3 regions of the Pseudoalteromonas sp. RWi3 genome follow, and region 1 is predicted to be linked to each of the others. Evidence: predicted binding sites of a transcription regulator. Region 1 holds the regulator's gene; each other region holds the start of a gene.

What was found. The regulator sigma-54, encoded in region 1, starts transcription at its own class of promoters, with help from an activator protein. The targets are predictions, from matches to a motif close to GTTGGCACGNNNNTNGNNT.
Region 2: ACFI4Z_RS17000 (EF-hand domain-containing protein) is a predicted target of sigma-54. The motif match lies at 6,530-6,548, and genes of this name have one in related genera.
Region 3: ACFI4Z_RS08685 (PspA/IM30 family protein) is a predicted target of sigma-54. The motif match lies at 5,804-5,822, and genes of this name have one in related genera.

Annotation. Positions count from the first base shown of each region.
Region 1 covers NZ_JBHNYL010000011.1:38,440-46,587, reverse strand. The annotation lists gene ACFI4Z_RS14020 (BON domain-containing protein) at 1-430, shown strand, start outside; gene ACFI4Z_RS14015 (YqaE/Pmp3 family membrane protein) at 495-653, shown strand; gene mgtE (magnesium transporter) at 1,302-2,660, opposite strand; gene ACFI4Z_RS14005 (HPr family phosphocarrier protein) at 2,771-3,043, opposite strand; gene rapZ (RNase adapter RapZ) at 3,065-3,907, opposite strand; gene ptsN (PTS IIA-like nitrogen regulatory protein PtsN) at 3,928-4,380, opposite strand; gene hpf (ribosome hibernation promoting factor) at 4,385-4,672, opposite strand; gene ACFI4Z_RS13985 (RNA polymerase factor sigma-54) at 4,702-6,198, opposite strand; gene lptB (LPS export ABC transporter ATP-binding protein) at 6,267-6,992, opposite strand; gene lptA (lipopolysaccharide transport periplasmic protein LptA) at 6,989-7,522, opposite strand; gene lptC (LPS export ABC transporter periplasmic protein LptC) at 7,512-8,066, opposite strand; gene kdsC (3-deoxy-manno-octulosonate-8-phosphatase KdsC) at 8,063-8,148, opposite strand, start outside.
Region 2 covers NZ_JBHNYL010000018.1:41,703-49,850, reverse strand. The annotation lists gene rsmB (16S rRNA (cytosine(967)-C(5))-methyltransferase RsmB) at 1-1,227, shown strand, start outside; gene trkA (Trk system potassium transporter TrkA) at 1,236-2,612, shown strand; gene ACFI4Z_RS17025 (TonB-dependent siderophore receptor) at 2,787-4,937, shown strand; gene ACFI4Z_RS17020 (EF-hand domain-containing protein) at 5,028-5,243, opposite strand; gene ACFI4Z_RS17015 (EF-hand domain-containing protein) at 5,312-5,524, opposite strand; gene ACFI4Z_RS17010 (EF-hand domain-containing protein) at 5,661-5,873, opposite strand; gene ACFI4Z_RS17005 (EF-hand domain-containing protein) at 5,951-6,163, opposite strand; gene ACFI4Z_RS17000 (EF-hand domain-containing protein) at 6,241-6,453, opposite strand; gene ACFI4Z_RS16995 (flagellar brake domain-containing protein) at 7,042-7,722, opposite strand; gene ACFI4Z_RS16990 (TrkH family potassium uptake protein) at 7,792-8,148, opposite strand, start outside.
Region 3 covers NZ_JBHNYL010000005.1:1,252-9,399, forward strand. The annotation lists gene ACFI4Z_RS08655 (chemotaxis protein CheX) at 1-242, opposite strand, end outside; gene ACFI4Z_RS08660 (transcriptional repressor) at 325-759, opposite strand; gene ACFI4Z_RS08665 (MarC family protein) at 853-1,473, shown strand; gene ACFI4Z_RS08670 (DUF3369 domain-containing protein) at 1,739-2,629, shown strand; gene ACFI4Z_RS08675 (ATP-binding protein) at 2,634-4,376, shown strand; gene dusA (tRNA dihydrouridine(20/20a) synthase DusA) at 4,616-5,626, shown strand; gene ACFI4Z_RS08685 (PspA/IM30 family protein) at 5,863-6,531, shown strand; gene ACFI4Z_RS08690 (PspC domain-containing protein) at 6,544-6,747, shown strand; gene ACFI4Z_RS08695 (hypothetical protein) at 6,760-7,086, shown strand; gene ACFI4Z_RS08700 (copper chaperone PCu(A)C) at 7,185-7,703, shown strand; gene ACFI4Z_RS08705 (DUF2333 family protein) at 7,712-8,148, shown strand, end outside.

The sequences.
Region 1 (8,148 bases):
AAACCTTAACAACTTTGACATCAACACAGACGTGAAAAACGGCAAGGTTATTTTAACAGGTAAAGTAGACAGTGACTTAGATAAGGAACTTGCTGAAGAGCTTGTGCTGAGCCTTGATGGTGTTAGCGATGTCGACAACGAATTATCTGTCGTAAAAAATCCAGATATGCATAGAAAAGATATGAAGTCTGATATGAATGACACAGAAAGTGATTTAACAGATGCCAAGATAAGCACTGTAATTACTACACGTTATTTATTTAACTCAGAAGTAGACGGCACAGATATTGACGTTGATACAGATAATGGCGTTGTAACCTTAAAGGGTACTGTTGAATCTGAAGCTGAAAAGCAACTTGCAATCAATATTGCAAAGAATGCGGAAGACGTTCATAACGTAGTTGATGAGCTAACAATTATCGCTGAATAATTATTAGCAAGTGAATGCCCAGCTCCGCTGGGCTTTCTAATAGAATCTTCAAGGAGTGAGAATAATGGACATAATTCGTATTATTTTATCGGTGCTGATACCACCACTTGGCGTGTTTCTTCAAGTTGGACTAGGTGCGCATTTTTGGATTAATATTTTGTTAACACTACTAGGTTATATTCCTGGCTTAATTCATGCGATATACATCATCGCAAGACGCTAAATATAACGTTGGTCAATTTGCTCTATCAAGGAGGGATTATGAAACAAGAACAAGGAACGGCTCAAGCGGATAATGTAAATAGCCCTAGATTGTTATGGTCATTAAAGCAATGGAAGCAGTTAATGAATAGTTCGCAAGAATGAATTTATTCAATATGGACGTGAACAAGGATTGAAGTTGTCACGATGGACGTGAGCAAGGATTGAAGTTGTCACGATGGACGTGAACAAGGATTGAAGCTGTCACGATGGAAGTGAGCAAGGATTGAAGTTGTCACGATGGATGTGAGCAAGGACCGAAATTACTCACGATGGACGTGAAAAAGGACTGAAATTACTCACGATGGACGTGAAAAAGGACTGAGATTACTCACGATGGATGTGAGCAAGGATTGAAACTATTCACGATGGATGTGAGCAAGGAATGATAAAATCCACATAGGAGTCAGTGGGCAGGAGGTTTAGGATATATCAATGGATGATGCAGTGTTTTCACATGGATAATAAGGAGATAACTAGGATGGTATCTAACAAATCATAAGTGCATGCTTATATTATTGAGAGCATGCACTTATGAGAACTTCTTATTATGCCTCTGTAAGACTTCGTAGAACCTAGAACCTAGAACCTAGAACCTAGAACCTAGAACCTAAATAAGTAGCCAAGTCGCAGTGCCTAAAAAGGCGAAAATACCTACGATATCGGTAACTGTAGTCAATACCACACTGCCTGCAAGTGCAGGATCTATTTTCATTTTTTTCAGTAGTAATGGAATGCTTGCTCCCGCAATACCTGCCGCTACTAAATTCATAAACATAGCAAATGCTAATACGCCACCAAGCTTGAAGTCCCACTGCCACAGTGCAACAACACCGGCAATTAATATAGACCATACCATGCCATTAATAGCACCGATTGCTAGCTCTTTTAATAGCAAGAATCTTTGGTTTGTCTGATTTATATGTCCTACAGCAATACCACGAATCACCAGTGTTAATGTTTGGCTACCCGCAACTCCACCCATTGAAGGCACAATACCGTTAAGTACTGCGAGAATCGGTAATATGGCTAAGGTGTTTTCAAAAAAGCTAGCCACAATCGCAGCCAACAATGCTGTTAGTAAATTCACACCAAGCCAAATTGAACGCTTTTTAGAGCTTTTTAGTACGGGAGCAAAGGTATCCTCTTCGTCATCAAGACCCGCCATACTTAGAAGGCTGTGTTCAGCATCTTCACGAATTACATCAACAATATCATCGATTGTAATACGTCCCAACAAGTGGTCGTTATCGTCAACAACAGGTGCCGAAATCCAGTTGTGCCTTTCAAATAGTTGGGCAACTTCACTTTCATCCATGGCGATTGAAATAGATTCGCAATCTTCGTCCATTAAATCACGAATTATTTTATCAGGTGGATTGGTAAGCAAAGTTGTAAGTGACATAGCCCCTAAAAAGCAATTATGTTTATCAACGACGTATAAGTCATCGGTGCCTTCAGGTAGTTCGCCACGTAAACGTAAGTAACGTAATACTACATCGATAGTAACATCGGGGCGGATGGCTACCGTATCGGTATTCATTAGTGCGCCGGCAGAACGCTCTTGATAGGACAGGGCTTGGGTCGCCCGCTCTCTATCTTGGCTATCCATAGCGCCAACAACGTCTTGATAGACGGTCTCTGGTAAGCTACGTAATACTTCCCCTAAATCATCATGGCTCATGTCCTCTGTCGCCGCAGCAATATGCTCAGGCTCCATTTGGGCTATGATCCCAAGGCGTACGTCTTCAGAAAGTTCTTCTAAAACATCACCTCTGACATCTGGATCAACAAGTTGCCATAGTAGAGTTCTTATTTTATGAGGGGAAGATTCAAGGAGAAGAGCTGTATCACACGGCGCTGTTTTTGCCAGCATGCGCCTAACTTGAACAAATTGACCACTATTAAGTGACTTAGTCACTTGTTTTAGTTGTTGTAGTGGGTAATCTTGTTCAAAAGCTTCTGGCATTAGTGTCCTTATATCATGTGTATTTCTGAGGGTAGGTCAAAAACTAATAATATATTACAGTTCTTATATGCATAGTTAGTTTAACGCACTTTTAAGTGACAGACCACGCACTATTCATGCTCGTGAAAGCGTTGCTCTATCAGTTCGCCAATAGAGTTAAGGGCCGGCTCTGCATCAGGCCCTTCACACACAACTTTTACTTCTTTACCTTGGCTGCTTTCAAGTAACATTAAAGCCAACACACTGTCACCTGCTGCTTGCTTATCATCTTGGAAAAGAGTGATAGTTGCATCAAATTTAACGGCGAGTTGAGCTAATACCGTTGCAGCCCTTGCGTGCAAACCTAATTTATTTCTAATTAAAAAAGTACCTTCTGAACGCATATACAACAGGCCTATTTAAAATCAATCTTGCTCACGATGGCGAATTTTTACATTGTTATGGCTCATTGCAAAGCTTTCACCTATGGTTTGCGCTAAATATACCGAGCGGTGTTGCCCTCCGGTACAACCTATAGCAATAGTCAAATAGCTACGGTTGTTTCGCTCTAAATGCGGTAACCAAGTTTGTACAAACGTTTGAATTTGCCAAGTAAATTTTTGCACTATGCTGTGGCTTGCTAAGTAATCTTTTACAGGCTGGTCTAAACCTGTGAGGGGCTTTAACTCCGGTTCCCAATGTGGGTTAGGTAAAAAGCGTGCATCAAAAACATAATCAGCTTGTTTAGGTATGCCGTGTTTAAAGCCAAAAGATTCAAATGTTATGATCAGTGTTTTATCTTTTTTACCTAAAATCTTTTCTCTGATCGACTCGGCCAGCTGATGCACACTGAGCTCAGTGGTATCTAAGATAAAGTCAGCGCGAGTTATTAGTACATCAAGTAATATTTTTTCTTGTTTAATGGCCAAATCAAGCGGCAAACTATCGATAGAAAGAGGGTGTAATCGACGAGTTTCAGAAAAGCGTTTGATAAGTGTTTGATCATCACTATCGAGATAAAACAAAGTTGGATTTGCAAAGCCAGGCAAATACTCAAGGATGTCGTTGAACTCTTCTTGTTCTTTGGGTAAATTACGCACATCAATACTGACTGCAATCTTATCGTAATTCTCTGACACACTTCGAACTAAAGAAGGGAGTAAATTGACCGGAATATTATCAACACAGTAATAGCCAAGATCTTCTAGTACGCGAAGCGCGACGGATTTACCTGAACCAGACCGCCCACTGATAATAATCAATTCCATGTAACCTCTCCTTCACTTTCTTATGAATGCTCAACAATAACTTGATACAAATCCTGATCTGTTTTTGCGCTACGTAGTTGTTTACAAAACTCTTTATCGTTAAGTTTATCAGCAATTGTTGCTAACGTCTTCAAATGAAGTTGGCAATCTCCATCAGGTACGATCAGTGCTACAAAAATATCGACAGGACGATTATCAATTGCATCAAAGTTAATGGGGGTTTCACTCACTAAGATTAATGCTAGAGGAGATTGTGCGCCACTCATGCGACCATGTGGTATAGCAATACCTCGACCTATGCCTGTGCTACCAAGCTTTTCCCGATTTAATAATGCGTTAAGGATCTCTTGCTGTGTGAGGTGAGGAAGCTTTTCATGAGCCAATTGGCTAATAAATTCTAGAATTCGTTTTTTGCTATTAAAAAGGACCGCAGCTTTACTGCAGTCCTCAGAAGTAAGTGAACTTAATTTCATAGTATTAGTGTCGAGCGTGCTTCTCTTTGTGTTTTATTACTTGGCGGTCTAATTTATCAATCAGTCCGTCAATCGCAGCATACATATCTTGATGTTCAGTTGAAGCAAATAAATCAGCACCGCTAACATGTATTGTGGCTTCTGCTTTTTGACTTAATTTTTCTACGTCAAGAATCACATGTACATTATTAATACTATCAAAGTGCCTTTCAAGCTTCGCAAACTTATTGTGTACATAGTCTCTAAGTGAATCGGTAATTTCTACGTGGCGACCAGTTAAGTTAATTTGCATAAGCATTTTCCTTCTTTGTTTTTTACGCCTTAAATCAAACTCTTTCTTTGATTTGACGGTGGAATAGCTAGAGACTCACGATATTTTGCAATTGTGCGTCTAGCTACTTTGATACCTTGCTCAGCCAATATATCTGCAATTTTACTATCACTCAATGGTTTCGCTGAGTTTTCTGCGCTAATAAGCTTTTTGATCAATGCACGGATAGCTGTAGAAGAGCATTCCCCGCCATTTTCGGTGCTTACGTGACTAGAGAAAAAGTACTTCAACTCAAAAATACCACGTGGTGTATGCATATACTTTTGAGTTGTTACGCGTGAGATAGTTGACTCATGCATCTCGACCATTTCTGCTACATCATTTAGTACCATCGGGCGCATAGCTTCGGGGCCGTGTTCAAAAAAACCTTGCTGCTGTTTCACTATACAATTAGTTACTTTGAGTAATGTTTCATTACGGCTTTCTAAGCTTTTAATAAACCATTTTGCTTCTTGCAGATGCGAACGAATAAACTGACTGTCACTGCTCGATTTTACTGAGCGAGACATGGCGGCATACTGGCTGTTCACTCTAATTTTAGGCATGCTTTCTGGATTTAATTCCACCATCCAGCGCCCTTTAACTTTTTTCACTGAAACATCAGGGATAACATACTCAGACTCTTCGCGCACAATAGTATCTGCGGGCTTAGGGTTCAAGCTGTGTATCAGTGTCATGACTTCTTTTAGCTCATCTTCTTTAAGCTTAGTCTTTTTCATCAAAGTGCGATAGTCACGACTTGCTAAAAGATCGATATGCTCGGTTAAAATCATTTTAGTCTCTGCAAGCCATGGCGTTGCAGGGTCGAATTGATTCAGTTGTATACATAAACACTCTTGTAAGCTGCGTGCGGCAATCCCTATTGGATCAAACAATTGGATGCGTTTTAAAACAGCTTGAACTTCATCAAGTTCTATTTCTTCTTCGTTATTATCTTTGTTTAAACTTTCAACAATGTCTTCGCAGCTCAATGTTAAAATACCCGATTCATCAATCGCTTCAACAATAGCAATGGCTATGGCTTCATCGGTCGGGCTAAATGGCGTTAATTGTAGCTGCCACATAATGTATTCATGCAGCGTTTCAGTGGAAGCACCTTGGTAAATAGACTCATCTTCAGGCATTGGTCCTGATGAGCTAGAAGGCGCAGCGCTCATGTACTCATCCCATGTTACATCCATGGCCATTTCGTCGCTGACAGTTTCTTTACTGAGTGCTTCACTACTTTCTTGTTCGTATTCACTTGGTGTTTCATCAGCAGATGCACTGACTGTTACTTCATCAGTGTCTTGTTTTTGCTCATTTTTGCCTGCAGTTTCATCACTAAATTCATGCTCCTCAACTTCTAGTAAAGGATTACTGTCGAGTGCTTCCTGAATTTCTTGTTGTAGATCCAATGTACTGAGTTGCAACAAACGAATAGCTTGTTGTAACTGAGGTGTCATTGTCAATTGCTGGCCCATGCGCAGCTGGAGTGATTGCCTCATTTATCTTTAACAATCCTTTTATTATGTAATCAGAATTAAGTTTAGCAGATAGTTAGCTGAACGTTGGTTTATAGCCTAAATTGCTCACCCAGATAAACATCGCGTACTGTTTGGTCGGCAAGCACATGTTCAGGAGTGCCTGAAGCAATTAGCTCACCATGAGAAACAATGTAGGCTTTTTCACAAACATCAAGGGTTTCTCGTACATTATGATCTGTAATCAACACCCCGATGCCTCGGTTTTTAAGGTGTTCAATTATTTTCTTTATATCTAACACTGAAATTGGATCAACACCAGCAAAAGGCTCATCTAATAAAATAAATTTAGGGTTTGCGGCTAATGCGCGTGCAATTTCAACTCGGCGGCGTTCACCACCTGATAACGCCATACCTTGGCTATCGCGAATGTGTTGTATGCTAAATTCATCCAGCAGGCCATCCAGAGCTTGTTCTCGGCCTTGCTTATTTAAATCGTTTCGTGTTTCTAATATCGCCATCAAGTTTTGATAAACCGTTAATTTACGAAAAATAGATGACTCTTGCGGTAAATAACCAATACCTAATCGTGCACGGCTATGCATAGGCAGTAATGTAATGTCGTTATCATCAATGCTTATTTTGCCTTTGTCGCTCGGTACTAAACCAACAATCATATAAAAAGTGGTCGTTTTACCTGCACCATTTGGGCCTAGTAAACCGACAATGCTTCCTGCACTTACTTCTAAACCCACACTCTTTACAACTTGGCGGCCTTTATAGCTTTTAGCTAAAAATTCAGCTTTTAACGTACTCATGGCTGACCTTTTGACTTTGCTTTTTTATTTTCGATGGGCACTAAAATAGTATGTACGCGGTCATCTGAGTTTTCATCTTTTTGCGCACTAATTAGTTGCTGCTCCATGTCGTAAGAGATGCTTTTAGCATTGATCTTTTGACCTGCTTGAGTAACCTGGGCATCACCAATTAGGGTTAAGTAACGTTCAGCTACATCGTAACGAACTTCGTTTGCGCTGGCACTCATGATTGAACCGTCATCTTGTTTTTCTTCGAAATAAGCTGGACTGCCTGTTGCAATAAGCAGTTGCTTATTCTCACCTAACTTGTCGCGTTTATGTACTTCTAAGCGGTCAGCAGTAATGCGCCGTGCGCCATGGATTATTTCTACGTTCGATTCAAAAATACCGACATTAGATTTTAGCTGTGCTTGCTGTTTATCGGCACTTATTGATACTTGGTTTGCAGCGGGAAGTTCACTTTGCGCAACACTTGAGTAAGCAATGAATAGGCTTGGAATTACAAGCATTTGGGCAAGTTTATTGGTCATAATATATGGTTCGCGTATGGTTAATTAATTCAATTACTTCGGCTTTTAAATCGGCTTTTAGTCCACGCCCAGTAATTTTTAAATCAGGCCCGACTAACTCTACAGGTTGTTCTGAACTCATGGTTTGTAGCTCAATATCAACCTGGATGTTATCGGCATTAATATGATCTATCATGGCATTTTCTGTAAGGTTAATTGCCGTCACATTGCCTTCTAAAATCAGCTGGTTATTTTCATATAATGTGGCCTCAGCTGCATTAATCTGCCACATTTGCTCTTGATTATATAAAGTAAAAATAGGCTCTTCAAAGTAAGTAAACCCTAACTGCTGATATAGTTCCATTTTTGCAGCAGTTACTTTGTGGCTTATTTTTCCTTGCTCGTCAAAGGCTGTTTGTTTTAATGCGACAGCTGTGTAATCAGGTTTTGCAATAATATCCTCTTCAACGAGCTGCTGTGTGTTAGATTGGTTAAAGTATGGATACCAAAGCCAAACCATACAGCCTATAAATAGTACGCTTAAAATTAAACGCGCACTATTCATGAGCTAGTCCCTGTACTCGTCAGCGGTAGGCCATTTTCAAGCATCAGTAAATCAGTAAGCTCTCTGACCGCACCAAACCCAC
Region 2 (8,148 bases), on a different contig from region 1:
CTTAATCAAGAGCTCCCTTTTGCAAGCCAAGGCCTATCACCTAAAGATAAAGCCTTATTACAGCAGATTTGCTATGGCGTGTTACGTTACCTGCCGAGTTTAGAGAATTATTGCCAACATTTAGTGGAGCAACCGCTAAAAGGTAAGCGCCGTATATTCCAGTTTTTGTTGTATGTGGGCATTTACCAACTACAACATATGCGAGTTCCGCCACATGCCGCGATCAGCGAAACGGTGAATGCTTTAGCACAACTTCGAGCGCTTGGTTTGAAAGGCCTGATCAACGCTATTTTACGTAGTTTTCAACGCCAACAAAGTGAGCTTGAAGAAAAAGCCAAACAAATTCCGGTATGTTTATACAATCACCCAAACTGGTTTATCAAGCAAGTCACAGAGGCTTACCCTGAGCAATGGGAACAAATTTTAGAGGCCAACCAGCTACAAGCTCCGATGTGGCTACGTGTGAATCAAGCGCAATACAGCACCAGCGAATACAGTGAAATGCTCAGCGCGAATGATATTGAACACACAGTAAACCCTGACTTTGTTGATGGTATTAAACTAGATAAGCCACGCGATGTATTCTCGCTGCCTGAGTTTGATACTGGCGCTTGCTCAGTACAAGATGCGGCAGCTCAATTAGCTGCGCGCTTATTAGATCCAAAAGATGGTGAACATATACTTGATGCCTGTGCAGCGCCTGGCGGTAAAACCTGCCATATTTTAGAGCTCGCCGACGCCGATGTACTAGCCCTTGATAGCGATGCAACCCGCCTTGAACGTGTAAAGCAAAACTTAACGCGTATCGGTTTAGGTGCAGACTTACAATGTGCAGATGCATCGCAGCCACATACATGGTGGGATGAGCAACAGTTTGACCGCATTTTATTAGATGTACCTTGCTCTGCGACTGGCGTTATTCGTCGTCATCCAGATATCAAATGGCTACGTCGCGCGTCAGATATTAACGACTTGGCTGCGCTACAAGGTGATATTTTAGATAGCATCTGGCCTTTACTAAAACCAGGTGGCACATTAATTTACGCAACCTGCTCAGTATTACCACTTGAGAATCAACAGCAAGTTGCTAAATTTTTAGCAAATAACACAGATGTTGAACATATACCTTTGCATGATAACGACACCGCCACAAACCCAGGCTTACAATTACTACCAGGCGAAAGTGATGGGTTTTATTATGCCAAGCTTGTAAAAAAACAGTCATAAGATAAATAATGAAAATAATCATACTCGGCGCCGGGCAAGTAGGCGGCACACTCGCTGAAAACTTAGTAGGTGAACAAAACGAAATAACGGTTGTTGATATAGATGGCAACCGCTTACGTGAGTTACAAGACAAGTACGACCTACAAGGTGTTACTGGCCACAGCGCACACCCAGATGTATTACGCAGGGCTGGTGCTGAAGACGCCGATATGATCATTGCAGTAACCAGTTCAGACGAAGTCAACATGGTAGCCTGCCAAGTGGCTTACAGTATTTTTAATACACCCACTAAAATTGCCCGCATTCGTTCTGAGCAATACCTAAAGTACCGTGAAAAGCTATTCCAAAACGACGATTTACCCGTTGATCACTATATTGCACCTGAGCAATTGGTGACTAAGTATATTCGCCGTTTAATCGATTACCCCGGCGCATTACAGGTATTACAGTTTGGCGATGGCATGCTGTCATTAGTGGCAGTAAAAGCGTATTACGGTGGCTTGCTGGTCGGCTATGCACTTTCAGCTCTCAAAGAGCATATTCCTAATGTTGAGACACGCGTAGCGGCTATTTATCGCCAAGGTAAAGCCATCAAGCCATTAGGTACCACCGTGATTGAAGCTGACGATGAAGTATTTTTCCTTGCCGCAACCAAACACATTCGCGCAGTAATGAACGAACTGCAAAAGCTTGAGCGCTCATACAAAAAAATTATGATCGCAGGTGGTGGTAATATTGGTGCAGGACTCGCCCGCTCGCTTGAAAAAAACCACAGTGTAAAACTGCTTGAACGCAGTAAGGAACGCGCCGAACAATTATCAGAATTACTCGACAACACCGTTGTATTTTGTGGTGACGCTTCAGATCAAGAGCTCCTCTCTGAAGAGCACATTGAACAAGTTGATGTATTTATCGCAGTAACAAATGATGATGAAGCAAACATAATGTCAGCCATGTTAGCAAAACGCATGGGGGCACAAAAAACCATGGTGCTAATACAGCGTGGTGCTTACGTTGATTTAGTACAAGGTGGCGAAATAGACATTGCGATATCGCCGCAGCAAGCCACAATCTCCGCATTGCTTACTCATGTACGCCGTGGTGACATTGTTAATGTTTATTCACTGCGTAAAGGTGCTGCAGAAGCAATTGAAGCGGTAGCCCATGGTGACGAACACACCTCCAAAGTTGTTGGTCGCGCTATTGCAGACATAAAACTCCCTGCTGGTACCACCATTGGCGCCATTGTACGAAACGACGATGTACTCATTGCCCACGACGATACCATCATCCATTCTGGCGACCACGTTATTATGTTCTTAATCGACAAGAAACATATCACTGTCGTTGAAAAACTATTCCAAGTTAGCGCCATTTTCTTGTAAACATTATTTGCCTTTGTGGGACGCACACCCAAAAAGGCAAATAGAAATCAATCTCAAAACCATTTACATAAATAGTTTAATCTATTACCCTCCTTGTGCCTTATTTTTAGACGGGCTTTCTTATATGGATAACTAATTCCATATCATCAATCTATAAAAAATGGACTTCTTCTGATGTTATATCCTGTATTAAAAACACCATTTTCCCTTACGTACTGCAGCGTCATTGGTATTTTATTTTCAACATTATCTCAATCAGTTACTGCAAAAGCACATGACGATATTGAGAAGCTAACCGTTGTCGGCGAAAAGCACGGCGGCTATAAAGTTGACTCCATGAACTCTGCAACAGGTCTTGATTTATCTCATTTAAAAACGCCGCAATCTGTTGTCGCTGTAACAAGTGAGTTTATGGCTGATCAACAACTTACTAGCGCTATTGACGCCATAACCAGCGTAACAGGCATTAACGCTAGAGAGGCTGATAATGGTAAGTTTTCTATATCAGCTCGCGGCATTAGTGTGACCAGCATTTTATATGACGGTATTGCCACCACTTATGATACTCGCTTTAACTATGGCGATAACCTTACTGATACAGCTATTTATGAGCGAGTAGAAATAGTGCGCGGTGCAACAGGATTAATGCTTGGTGCAGGTAATCCATCCGCAGCAATTAACTTAATACGAAAGCGCCCTACCGCAACTCAGCAAATCAACATTTCAGCCTCTGTAGGCTCATGGCAAAATTATCGCGGTGTTGTTGATGCATCAGGTAGCTTAAATAATAATGAGACAGTACGTGCTCGTGCGGTTATTGCATACCAAAATCAGCACTCATATCAAGATAGGTTTTCTCAAGATAAAACGACCTTATACGGTATAGTTGAAGCTGATTTAACCGATGATACACTGCTCACTATTGCTATTGATAATCAAAAAACAACACCTACAGGGACAATGTCTGGCGGTTTACCTATTTTTTATAGTGATGGTACACGCACTGACTATGATAGAGAAACATCAACAGCAACGAACTGGTCCTCTTCAACAACAAATGCGCTAAATAGCTTTATTCGCATTGATCATAACTTTAATGCCAACTGGCAACTTAGCGCTAGCTATATTTATGGTAACAACGATCTAGAATACGATGTATTTTGGGCAACTGGCCACCCTGACGCACAAACCAATATAGGTATGACACCAGGCTCATTAAATTTTATCGATGCCAAGCGAATTCAGCGTACCTATGAGATAGAGCTTACCGGTAGATTTAACTGGTTAGAGCAAAGTCACCAAATCATGTTTGGTTATAATAGCCAGGAGCAAGATTTTGCAACGCCCTACTTCCCAGGTCAAGAAGACGCAGAAATCATCGGAGACTTTACAGCCCCAAACTATGACTACCCAAAACCAACTTGGCAAACCACAGCCGCATATGGCTCTTATGGCACAACAGAGCAAAATGCTTTGTACTTTGCCTCACAACTTAATTTAACAAATGCATTCTCATTGATTTTAGGTAGCCGGTTAAATCAGTGGCAAACAAATCAAGACAACTTTGGTCGTGAACATGATTATGAATTAGATAACGAACTGATCAATTATTTAGGTGCCACTTATAGCTTGGCAAATAATTGGGCACTTTATGCTAACTACACCGATATATTCACCCCACAAAGTCGGGTCGATAAAAATGGCAATTACCTTGACCCAATTCAAGGTCAAAATTATGAGCTGGGTATCAAGGCCTCGTTATTGGACGAGCGTTTAGATATTGCACTATCGGGGTTTGAAATTCAGCAAGACAATGTGGGGGAATACACGGGTGAAACAATCCCTGAGACTCTCCAAGCAATTTACCAACCTATCGATGGTACAGTTACCCAAGGTATTGAGTTTGAACTTAATGGCACCTTGAGTGACCAGTGGGATGGCTACTTTGGTTACACTTACAGCGAAGGTGAGACACCTGAAGGTGATATTCTCAATACGACCAACCCAAAAAACCAGTTTAAGTTATTCACGACTTACAAATTAAACAACATCTTAGAAGGTTTAAAAATTGGTGCAGGCTATCGCTGGCAGAGCCGTAGTTATGATGAAGTAAAAAACCCTGTTCACGGTCAAGTTGAAGTGGAACAATCAAGTTATGGCATCGCAAGCCTTATGAGTAGTTATCAAATAAACTCACAAATGTCTGTTAGCTTAAATATTGATAATTTATTTGATAAAACCTACTACAACCAAATCGGTTTTTATAATCAGTACCGTTATGGCAGCCCCCGTAAGTTTGCTTTACAGTTTAACTATAATTTATAAACATAAAAAAGCAGCTTTGCCTATTTTATAAGGTAAAGCTGCTTTAACGTATATGAAGTGAAATTACCGTATTTTCTTTACCAAACAGTATTACTGTACTTTGGAGAACTCTTCCTTTGAAAGCTCACCATTTTGGTCAGTATCTAAAGCCGAAAAAATCTCAACTAGCTGTGCATTCACAGAGGCTTCTTTTTGGCTAATCGCGCCATCGCCATTAGTATCGAATGTGTCAAAGCTCACAGCAGCAAATGCTGCAGATGAAGAAGCAAGGGCGATAATAGCAAGTGCTGTATTAATATGTTTCATAATTTGTTTCCTAATCAAATAAAGGTAAGAAATCCTTTTCAAAGATCCATTGTGCGTAAAAATTCATATTAAGCTTCTGAAAACTCTTGTTTAGAAAGTTCACCATTGCCATCTTTATCAAGCTCGTTGAATTGGCTTGATAACGTTGCATCAACCGCTGCTTCGCTTTGGCTTATTACACCATTACCATCAACGTCTAAGGTATCAAAGTCTGTCACTGCAAACGCTGCTGATGAAGATGCAAGTGCGATTAGGGCTAATGTTTTAGTAAACTTTTTCATCTATGTATTCCTTCATTGTTTATTGAACTAGCTTTAGGCTTATATCCTTGCGCTTCTTTGTCATAGGTTCCTTGCCTATTTAGGTTGTCTTTGGCAACTCAGAATTATTACGCTAAAGCCTTTGAGTAGATTGTCATTAGGCGTTTTTGAACTCTTCTTTAGAAAGCTCACCATTGCCATCAGTGTCTAACTCAGCAAATTGGCTCATTAATTTTGCATCAACTGATGCTTCGCTTTGACTGATCGCGCCATTACCGTCTACGTCAAGCGTATCGAAATCAGTTGCAGCAAACGCTGCTGATGAAGATGCTAGTGCGATAAGTGCTAATGTTTTGTTTAATGTGTTCATAATAAAATTCCTTCAATCTCTGAATATTGCGTTAATTTAAAAACCGAAAATCCTTTTCTAACATCCTTGCGGCTCTATTAAGCCTTTGAGAATTCTTCTTTCGATAACTCGCCGTTACCATCAGTATCAAGCGTTTTAAACTGACTTATTAATTTTGCATCAACTGATGCTTCGCTTTGACTGATCGCGCCATTACCGTCTACGTCAAGCGTATCGAAATCAGTTGCAGCAAAAGCTGCTGATGAAGATGCTAGTGCGATAAGTGCTAATGTTTTGTTTAATGTGTTCATAATAAAATTCCTTCAATCTCTGAATATTGCGTTAATTTAAAAACCGAAAATCCTTTTCTAACATCCTTGCGGCTCTATTAAGCCTTTGAGAATTCTTCTTTCGATAACTCGCCGTTACCATCAGTATCAAGCGTTTTGAACTGACTCATTAATGCAGCGTCAACTGATGCTTCGCTTTGACTGATCGCGCCATTACCATCTACATCAAGCGTATCGAAATCGCTAGCTGCAAAGGCAGCTGAAGAAGAAGCAAGGGCAATAAGTGCTAATGTTTTGTTTAATGTGTTCATAATCAATCTTCCTTCAAAGTTTATGTACGTTGCGATTAAATACTTAATCACGTTTTCGTTTCGTTCGAACTAAGTATTACAACTTCAATGCCAACCTTGATAAAACAAATAAAAACAATAACTTGCGTGTTTTTTTGAACAAAACAGATATTAAAATAGTATTTTTTTGTTGCTTTTTAGCAACACACGTTACGGTGGAATATTTAAGGTTATAAAAATCAATAAGTTAAGATTAATAAAAAAGACACAAAGCCACTCTAAACAAGATTATTAGTGTTTGTTTTTGTTAAAAAGGGATAAACCTATGCTGAACAGGTTTTAGAGGAGAATATTTTAAAAAATAAAAAACAATTTAATATATTGATTTATAGATACTTTAAATAAAAACAAACATTTTTCATTTTGTTGTGGGGATTTTATTTGGGGAAAGCTGAATTTGTTGCAAATAAGCGAAATAAGGCCAAACGAATAAACGTAAATTGCTGTGATTTACCGTGCCATATAGTTATTCCCATAAACTACCAATAATCATACTTATGTAAAATAACTCCCTCGCTACTGTGTTAAATAGCGAAGGCTAATCGCTTTTTATATTAAGGACTCTAAAATAGATAAATCGATTAAATGGTCTTTCATAAATTTGTCCATTTCATCTTCACTCACTATTAGTTGAATACCCAATAGAGTGTCATCGGCCAAACTGCGAACACTGCAAATCAGCCCTGAAAACTCATTCACTTCGTTATCTCTTTCATCGAGTAATATTTTGCAAGGAGTGTCTTTAAGTTTACTCAGGTCGTCTTCACTTTTAAGGGCAAACATTACTCCGGTGATTGATACGTCTTTTATGACTCCTTTCAATTTGTGTTCATCGCTGAGCTGAATTGTTGCAGGTAATAACGTGGGTATGCGGGTTTGAGATCGCAAACTAAATAATTGAACTTGGTCTGGAAAATGTAAAAAGATGAGTCGTTTAGGGTGAGAAGAAACTGACATAACTTTCTGACGAAACGCAATTACCTGCCCACCGCCACTTTCAAGCACAGCACGCACAATAATAACCGTACCATCTTTGAGGTATTCGCCTGCATTGCCTAATCGCCGAGGTGATGGGTAATTCAGCACAACAAAGTGGTCGTTGAGTAACCCTACAAACTCTGTTTTCAGGCGTTTACTTTTAGTCGGCGTAAGTATTTCAATATCCACTAAGGTACCTGCGGTTATAAACGCAAGTTTCTCTAGATTGTGTAATTGCTTTGTTTCAGGCATTTCCTTTGACCATTTTTAAATATTAATTAGCTATATAAATAGCGATAAACAGATAGCTTAAAGGCTGCGTTAACCACGCCAAAACGTGGGCGTAAACAGTACCAGCAAGGTAAAAATCTCTAACCGGCCAAATACCATTGCAATGGTAAGTAGCCATTTTGCCGTGTCACTCACTGCGCCGTAATGACTTGCTACTTCCCCCAAACCAGGGCCTAAGTTATTTAAACAAGCAGCAGTGGCTGAGAACGCAGTTATGTTATCCATGCCCGTTCCCATTAGAGCTAACATGATAATAACGAATACAAGCGCATAAGCAGAGAAGAACCCCCAAACAGCTTCGACCACTTTATCGGGTAGTGCCTTTCTACCTAGCTTGATAGAATAAATTGCACGCGGATGAACAAGACGATTGAGTTCTCGTACACC
Region 3 (8,148 bases), on a different contig from region 1:
ACAGAATCAGGTCTTTCGCCAAGCATGCGTTCCATAATTGTAAGCGCTAAACTTTTATCGAAGGTGATAGAAAAAGAACCTTTGGTTTGAGGGCCTACCATACCTATCAATCCTGAAACATCACCACAGGCAATTTCATCTTTTTTGATTCTAGGCTTTCCTGGCTTTAATTCTGTTTGCGCCATTGTGCTTAACACATTTAATAAGGAAGCTAGAAAAGGATTGATAAACTCTACATTCATTGTTACTTGTCCCTTAAGTTTGGCAGTTAAACTGCATTTATATACTTTAAAGTGTAGTGCTTTATTTTAGCTCTGCACTTTATTATTCTTTACACGATGCACATTGTCCATGCGCTTCAATTGTTTGACCCGAAACGATAAAGCCACTTTCAGCCGCTAAACTATTTAGTTCGTGCGATATGAGGGTCGAGTGCAATTCTTTTACAAACCCACAACTATCACAAATTAAAAGTTGCACTGGGTGTATATGATCAAAATGATGACACAGCATAAAAGCATTAGTACTTTCAATTTTATGAATAAAACCTAATTCAGACAAAAAGTCTAATGCACGGTAAATTGTTGCTGGTTTTGCACCTGATTCAGTTAGTTTTAGCTGTTCAAGTAAATCATAAGCACCAACACCGCCTTGAGCACTGGCGAGAAGGCGAAATACTTTTTCACGGATAGGGGTAAAACGAGCCCCACGGTTGTCGCACACATGCTTTGCTTTACTAACGAGTGATTCTATATTCATCTTCTCTTATCCTTACGCTACCGTGATATACTAACATATTGTGTTGTACTTGCAGCGTTTTTATTAGACACTTTTAATCTAGGAGGTCTAGCAGTGAATGAATTATTAGCGATTTTCATATTCTTTTTTGCCGTTATCGATCCTATTGGCACTGTTCCTGTTTTTATTGCGGTAACGCGTGGAGATAGTGAAAAGTTTAAGCGCAAAGTCATTTACAAGGCTGTTGCAGTTTCTGCAGCAGTGCTGCTTTTCTTTGTGGTAGCAGGGGAAGCGTTATTAAACACAATAGATATTCCACTCTCTGCATTTCAAATTGCTGGCGGGATAGTACTTATGCTATTTGCTTTATCCATGATATTTGGTGAAAGTAAGCCCGAAGAAGAAATTAAAAGTGTAAGAGATAGCACTGAAACAGCTATCTTTCCACTTGCCATTCCCTCTATTGCTAGTCCTGGCGCGATGCTTGGCGCTGTTTTGATGACAAGAAACAATGAATATACATGGGTAGAACAAGCAATTACGTCATCCATGATGTTAGCTGTTTTAGTTGTAGTTTTAATTTTACTTTTACTGGCTACCCATGTACATAAATTAATTGGCGATAGTGGTGCGAGTATTATTAGCCGTATAATGGGGCTTATTTTGTCTTCTGTAGCTGTAAATAATATTCTAGATGGCATAGCTCATTATTTTGGTTTAGCTATTTCAGTTTAACCTCCTTTATTATTCCTGTTTTTTCTGGCCTTTGATTATTGGCTTAACTATTGTAATTGTTAGCTGATATTGAAAAGACTATTATGCAGCAGCTAACTTAATAAGCTGTCAACTAAATCTATTTGTCTCAATCGCTCGCTTATCAAATGCAGCTGTATTTTAAGTCATTTTAGATTTTCAAAACTATCAATAGCTGATGCAAATTTTGTTAATTAATTTTTCTTTGCTAGATTTAATTTAACTGTATTACTTTTTTGGAATGAACATGGACTGGTTAGCTAAAGATGCAAAAACTAAGCCTAATACTCGAAGGCCTTGGAAAGTGTTAATTGTCGATGATGATCTAGAAGTTCATAAGTCTACAAAATTGGCAATGAAACTTTTCGTATTTATGGGGCGAGAGCTTGAATTTATCAGTGCTTATAGTGGAGCTGAAGCAAAAAAAATCCTTAATGAAAGAGATGATATTGCTGTTATTTTATTAGATGTTGTAATGGAAACGGACGATGCGGGGCTGAAGCTAGTAAATTATATCCGCAAAGAACTCAATAACACTAGTACTCGAATTGTACTTAGGACAGGTCAAGCAGGGCTCGCTCCAGAAAGTGAGATTATTAAAAGTTACGATATTGATGGTTATAAAGCAAAAACAGAAATCACACAAAATAGCCTTTATCACCTTTTTTATGTGTCTTTACGTTCTTATCGCGATATTTTTCGTTTAGGTAGCTATAAAAATGCACTTAGAGCACTTTTAAGCTCAGTGTTAAAGGTTGATAAGTTAGAGGATTTAGAGTCTTTCTCAGCGCACCTGTTACGATATTTAAGCGAAGTGTTAGATGCGTATGAAGCTGAATTAGTTGTTAATAAAAAAACAGCCTCTCAAATCACTATTAAAAGTGCGGATTGCTCAGTCTTTAATGCAAAAGTAGATAACTTACCTGCTTTTGATATTTCGTCGTTTATTAATAAAGTGTCAGAAGCTAAAACTATGCTTTATGAAGAGAAATTTGTTGGGATTTACTATTTAAGCCATCAAAATACAGAAGCAATCATTGTATTAGAGGTTGAGTCAGAGCTTGACAGTAATGCGATTGAGTTGGTGGAAATATTTGCAGAGCACGTGTGCTCACTAATAGAAAAATTAATAGGATAGCCACGTGCAAAATTTTGATATTGGTAAAATAATAGCATCTTTAAAGTCTTCATATGGTAAAGACTTCTTGGATACTATTACCATGCAGCTTCATCAATCAATAGGCTCTCAGTTTACATTTATTGCCAAATTAGACAAAGCTAGGTTTGTTTCTCAAACCTTATCATTAGTTGCGGGGGATGATTTTGCTGAAAATTTTGAATACTCCCTTGAAAACACTCCATGTGCAGATGTAAGTGATGATTCGACATGTATATTCCCACGTAGAATTTGCAACTTATACCCAAAAGACCAACTCCTAATTGATATGAATGTTGATGGTTATGTAGGCGCACCTTTACATGATTCGAAAGGGGATGTTTTTGGATTAGTTGTTGCTTTATATACTGATCCAATTAAAAATGCTGACGATGTTGCCGCTTTATTTGAGCTGTTTGCTGGTCGAATATCTGCAGAAATAGAACGAGCTGAAAATGAGTTGGCATTGAGTGAATTGAATCAGCAGCTAGAGCATAAAGTTGTATATAGAACGTTCGAACTAGAGAATTTAATTAAACAATTGAAAAGCTCGCAGCAGCAACTAATAGAACAAGAAAAACTAGCGTCACTTGGAAGGCTTGTTGCTGGTGTGGCGCACGAGGTTAATACGCCGCTTGGAGTTGCTGTTTTAGGTAACTCTACGGTACTCTCAGGGTTAAAACAACTGGAGGCAAAACTAATTGATGGCTCGTTAAGTAAAAGAGATTTAGAAGTATTTATTAACGATAACAAAGAAGCTAGTCACGCTATTGAGTTTAACTTAAATCGTGCAAGTGAGTTAGTTGCCAACTTTAAGCAAATGGCTACAGATTTTCACAGTGATCCAAAAGGTGAAGTTAATCTTTGTGATTGGATACACTCAATCTCTACCAGTTTAAAACCATTACTGAAAAAGTCAGGGATCCATTTAAATTTAGCACTCCCTGATCAGCATATTGTAGTATCAACGTACCCTTCTAGATTAGCGCAAGTGATTACTAACTTAGTAACGAATTCAATTAATCATGCATTTCCCAAGGGTTTTGAAGTTAGTCACAAAGAAATTACAATTAGCCTCACTGGAAACAGCTATAAATATGCCATATTAGTGTCTGATAATGGTATTGGTATGGATAAAGATACCAAGTCGAAAATATTTGATCCATTTTACACAACCAACCGTGTTGCAGGTGGAATGGGTCTTGGAATGACGATTGTACATAGTTTAGTAACGAGTTCTTTAAATGGTCGATTTACAATTGAGAGTGCTATAAATAAAGGAACAACAATACATATCAATTTTGATAATACGGTAACTGAGAAGAATTCACTAAAAGGTAGTTTTAAAAGGGCAACTTCGGATTACTATCAGTTTTATATGACTTTTCATGATCGCTTTATTAGTAAAAGTGATGAAATTAAGCAGCTATTTCAACGTGTTGATTTAGAGCGGCAGCAAAGAATGATCTTGCAATCAATCAACTTGTTTATTGAAAATACTGACGATTTAGATGCGCTATTTGCAAGTGATTCATTTAAAGACATTATTGCAAAGCATAAAAATATGGGGATTAATCAGGATTTAGTCGCTATTTGGAAAAATTGCTTAATTGATACTATTGCACAATTTGATTGTGAGTTTAATGATGAGCTGCAAGCCATATGGAGCAACTTACTCACCAATTTTACAACTGGCTTTATGAAAGAGCTCAACAACCAGCAGCATTGAATGATGCAACCTTATATCGTTAATAAAAAAACCTTTAGTTCTTAGGCTAACATTGGCACTCTTTCACTGAATATTTTGTTATGGACGTGTATAATCGCGATAACAAGTTTAGTAAGTCACACATTTAGTTACTATGCATAATGTTGTGTGCTTGATAATAAATATAGCCAATGGCGCTCAATTTTTGGGTGTTAGCACAATTAAAGCAGTGCAGGGTCATTCAGAGCGATTAAGGTAGTATGAGTATTAAAGTAACCTCGGACTCTAGTCCAGCAAAACCACAAGATTCAGAGTTTAGACGCTTTTCCGTAGCCCCAATGCTTGATTGGACAGATCGTCATTGTCGCACATTTCATCGTAAGATGACTAAACACACAGTTTTGTACACGGAAATGGTGACCACTGGCGCTATATTATTTGGCCGTGGTGATTACCTTCATTTTAATCAACATGAAGGTCCAGTTGCTTTACAGTTAGGTGGTTCTGACCCTGAAGCATTGGCAAAATGTGCAAAGCTTGCCGGTGAGCGTGGTTATAATGAAATAAACCTAAACGTGGGCTGTCCGTCAGATCGTGTTCAAAACGGGCGTTTTGGTGCGTGTTTAATGGGCGAACCGCAACTGGTCGCAGAGTGTGTTGCTGCCATGAAGGCCGAGGTGGATATACCAGTAACGGTTAAAACACGCATAGGTATAGATGAACAAGATTCATATGAGTTTTTATGTGAGTTGATTGAAGCAAGCCATAAGGTTGGCTGCGATGATTTTATTATTCACGCACGTAAAGCGTGGTTAAAGGGCTTAAGTCCTAAAGAAAATCGTGAAGTTCCTCCTCTTGATTACCCGCGTGTTTATCAGCTAAAAAAAGATTACCCTCAGCTGCACTTAAGCCTCAATGGTGGTGTAAAGACAATTGCTGATAGTCAAACACACCTCGAGTATGTTGACGGTATAATGATCGGCCGTGAAGCGTATAGTAACCCGTTTATTCTTAGCGAAGTTGATGAAGCCATTTATAATGAGCAACCCTTCACTTTATCTCGCCATGACGTAGTACGCTCAATGTATGACTATATTGAGTTAGAGATGCAGCAAGGTGCAAATTTTTGGCATGTTGCACGCCATATGCTGGGCATTTTTCAAGGTCAGCCAGGCGCGAGGGGGTTCCGTCGTCATTTATCTGAAAATGGACATGGCAAGCAGGCTGATTTATCAGTGATGGATAAAGCGCTCAGCTTTGTTCCTGAATAGTTTTTTATTGAATACGAATAAAGCCGCTTTTTAGCGGTTTTTTTGATCCTAAAAGTTAGTCAAAATATTCATTTTTTAGTTAATTTAACTTTTTCATTCATTCTCTAGTCATCTTTCTTTTTTTTAATATCAATATTAACTAATTGAAATTAATAGTATAAATTAATTTTTATTTAACTTGGCACAAGTCTTGGAATCTCTTAGTGGTAATCACCCATATTCAATAGGAGAAAATCATGGGCTTAGTAAACCGCGTAACAGATCTCATTCAATCAAATTTAGTATCGGTATTAGATAAAGCCGAAGATCCAGAAAAACTACTCGCTCTACTGATTCAGCAAATGCAAGAAACGCTGGATGAATGTCGTTCAACAGCCGCCGCTCTTTTATGCGAGGAAAAGACGTTAAAGCGGGAGCAAAAAAATAAACAAGCTCGCATTGCTGATTGGCAAGCTAAGGCTGAAATCGCCGTCGAGAAAGGCCGTGATGATTTAGCCACCGCCGCATTAAAAGAGAAACAAAATGTGTCTATTGAGTTGGCGGCGATAGAGCCTGAACTCACTAAGTTAGCTGATTCTCTGGCGACGTTACAAGATGATGCCCAGCGATTGCAAAATAAGTTAACTGAAGCAAAAGCAAAGCTTGCTAGTTATCAAAAGAAACACAATGTAGTTGCTGCAAGGGAGCGAGTGAATCACCAGCTTAATAGTAACAAAATTGCAGATGCACTATCTCGTTTTGACGTGATTGAGCGTCGTGTTGAGTCAATTGAATCTCAAGTTGAAGCATACGATATTACCAAATGTGCTAATAGCACAGCAGAGCAAATCGACGCCCTAGTTAAAGATGAGGCTCTCGATAAAGAGCTTGCAGCGCTTAAAGCTAGCCTAAAACAAAGTGCATAGGAGTAAATAAAAATGAATACATACAATAACCAAACACGTTGGAAGAAAGATCCATTAAATAAAAAGATTTCAGGTGTCTGTAGTGGCTTTGCTCGTCGTTTTGATTTTCCTATATGGGCAACGCGCTTAGTGACTATCTTACTTTTAATTCAGTTTCCATTGTTTATAGGTGGTGGCTACCTTGCCGCACATTTTTGTTTAGATAGTGAAGTATAGTGGGGGAGTGTCATGAAATTTATTGCAGCGTGCTTATTACTCATCGTACTTATAACGTGGAGTCCATTTGAAATAGTGCAGTTTGATTCATGGCAGCTGCCTTTAATTATTGCAGACTTGAGCTGGGTTGGTATTGAATTATTTGGTGTGCTTGTAGCTATTATTGTAGCTATCGCTGCTATTGCATTGCTTAGTGCGGGTTTGTTGGGGGCTGGGGTAATAGTTTGCATTGGTGTGATCTTAGCTCTGTTATTTGGATCTGTAGTTATAGCATGGCCGCTAATATTGATCGTTTGTTTGTGTTGGCTAATAGCTGATAATAAAAAAGCCGCGCAATAGAGTGGCGCAATATGGTGTTGAATCACTAATATTACTGACTATTTTTCCGCAAATATGCTAAATTTAGTCTAAAGAATGATTTATTAACAAGGAACGAAATGACTTTTAAACCATTATTGCCATTAGTGTTATCGACTATTATTGGCATGAGTTTATATTCAGTATGTGCTCAAGCTCATTCAGAGCATCATCATGAAACAGATAGTCAGATTATTGTTAACAATGCGCAAATAAGGGCTTTTTTACCAGCTAGTGAATCGACAGTGGGTTATTTAAGTATTGCGAACCACGGTGAAAAGTCGATTCAACTTACTAAAGCAAGTATAGAAAGTTTAGGGCGTGTTGAAGTTCATGAACATACTCATGTTGATGGCGTAATGAAAATGCAGCAAGTCGATTCATTAGTGATAAAAGCACATCAACAAATTGACTTTAAGCCAGGTGGATACCATTTAATGGCTTTTGAGCCAATTGAACCGTTAAAAGTCGGGCAAGAATTAAAACTCACGCTATATTTTAATGACGGAAACCGAGTTTTTACTCAAGCTAAAGTGGTATCTTTAGAGAGCCAAGTTAAACAAGCGTCGCAATCTGATAACAATCACAAGCATCATTAGGAGGCTTAATGTCACAACATAAAGGGAAAATTATTGGTGTCTTGGTACTAATATTTATCTTGTTTTATGCATTAGCGGTGTATTGGAGTGTTGAACCTGAACGCGTCAATGTCGTTACTTATGCAAAGCAGCAAGCACAAGAGCGAGGTGAGAAACTCGTTACTGGTTATGCGACAACGTCATCGTTAATTAATGTGACAAGCACATTATTGAATAAGTCAGGTGGTTACTTATCTAATGATATGATGCCGCCAAGTGTTTTTATGGATAATATGCCAGCTTGGGAGTTCGGAGCTTTAGAGATGTCCCGTGATCTTGCACTATCGATGCGTAAAGATTTTAGTCGCTCACAATCTCAATCTACCGAACATGAATCTTTAAAAAAAGCACAACCGCAATTTAACATCAGTTCTGAAGCATGGGCTTGGCCAAGTGCTGAAAGTGA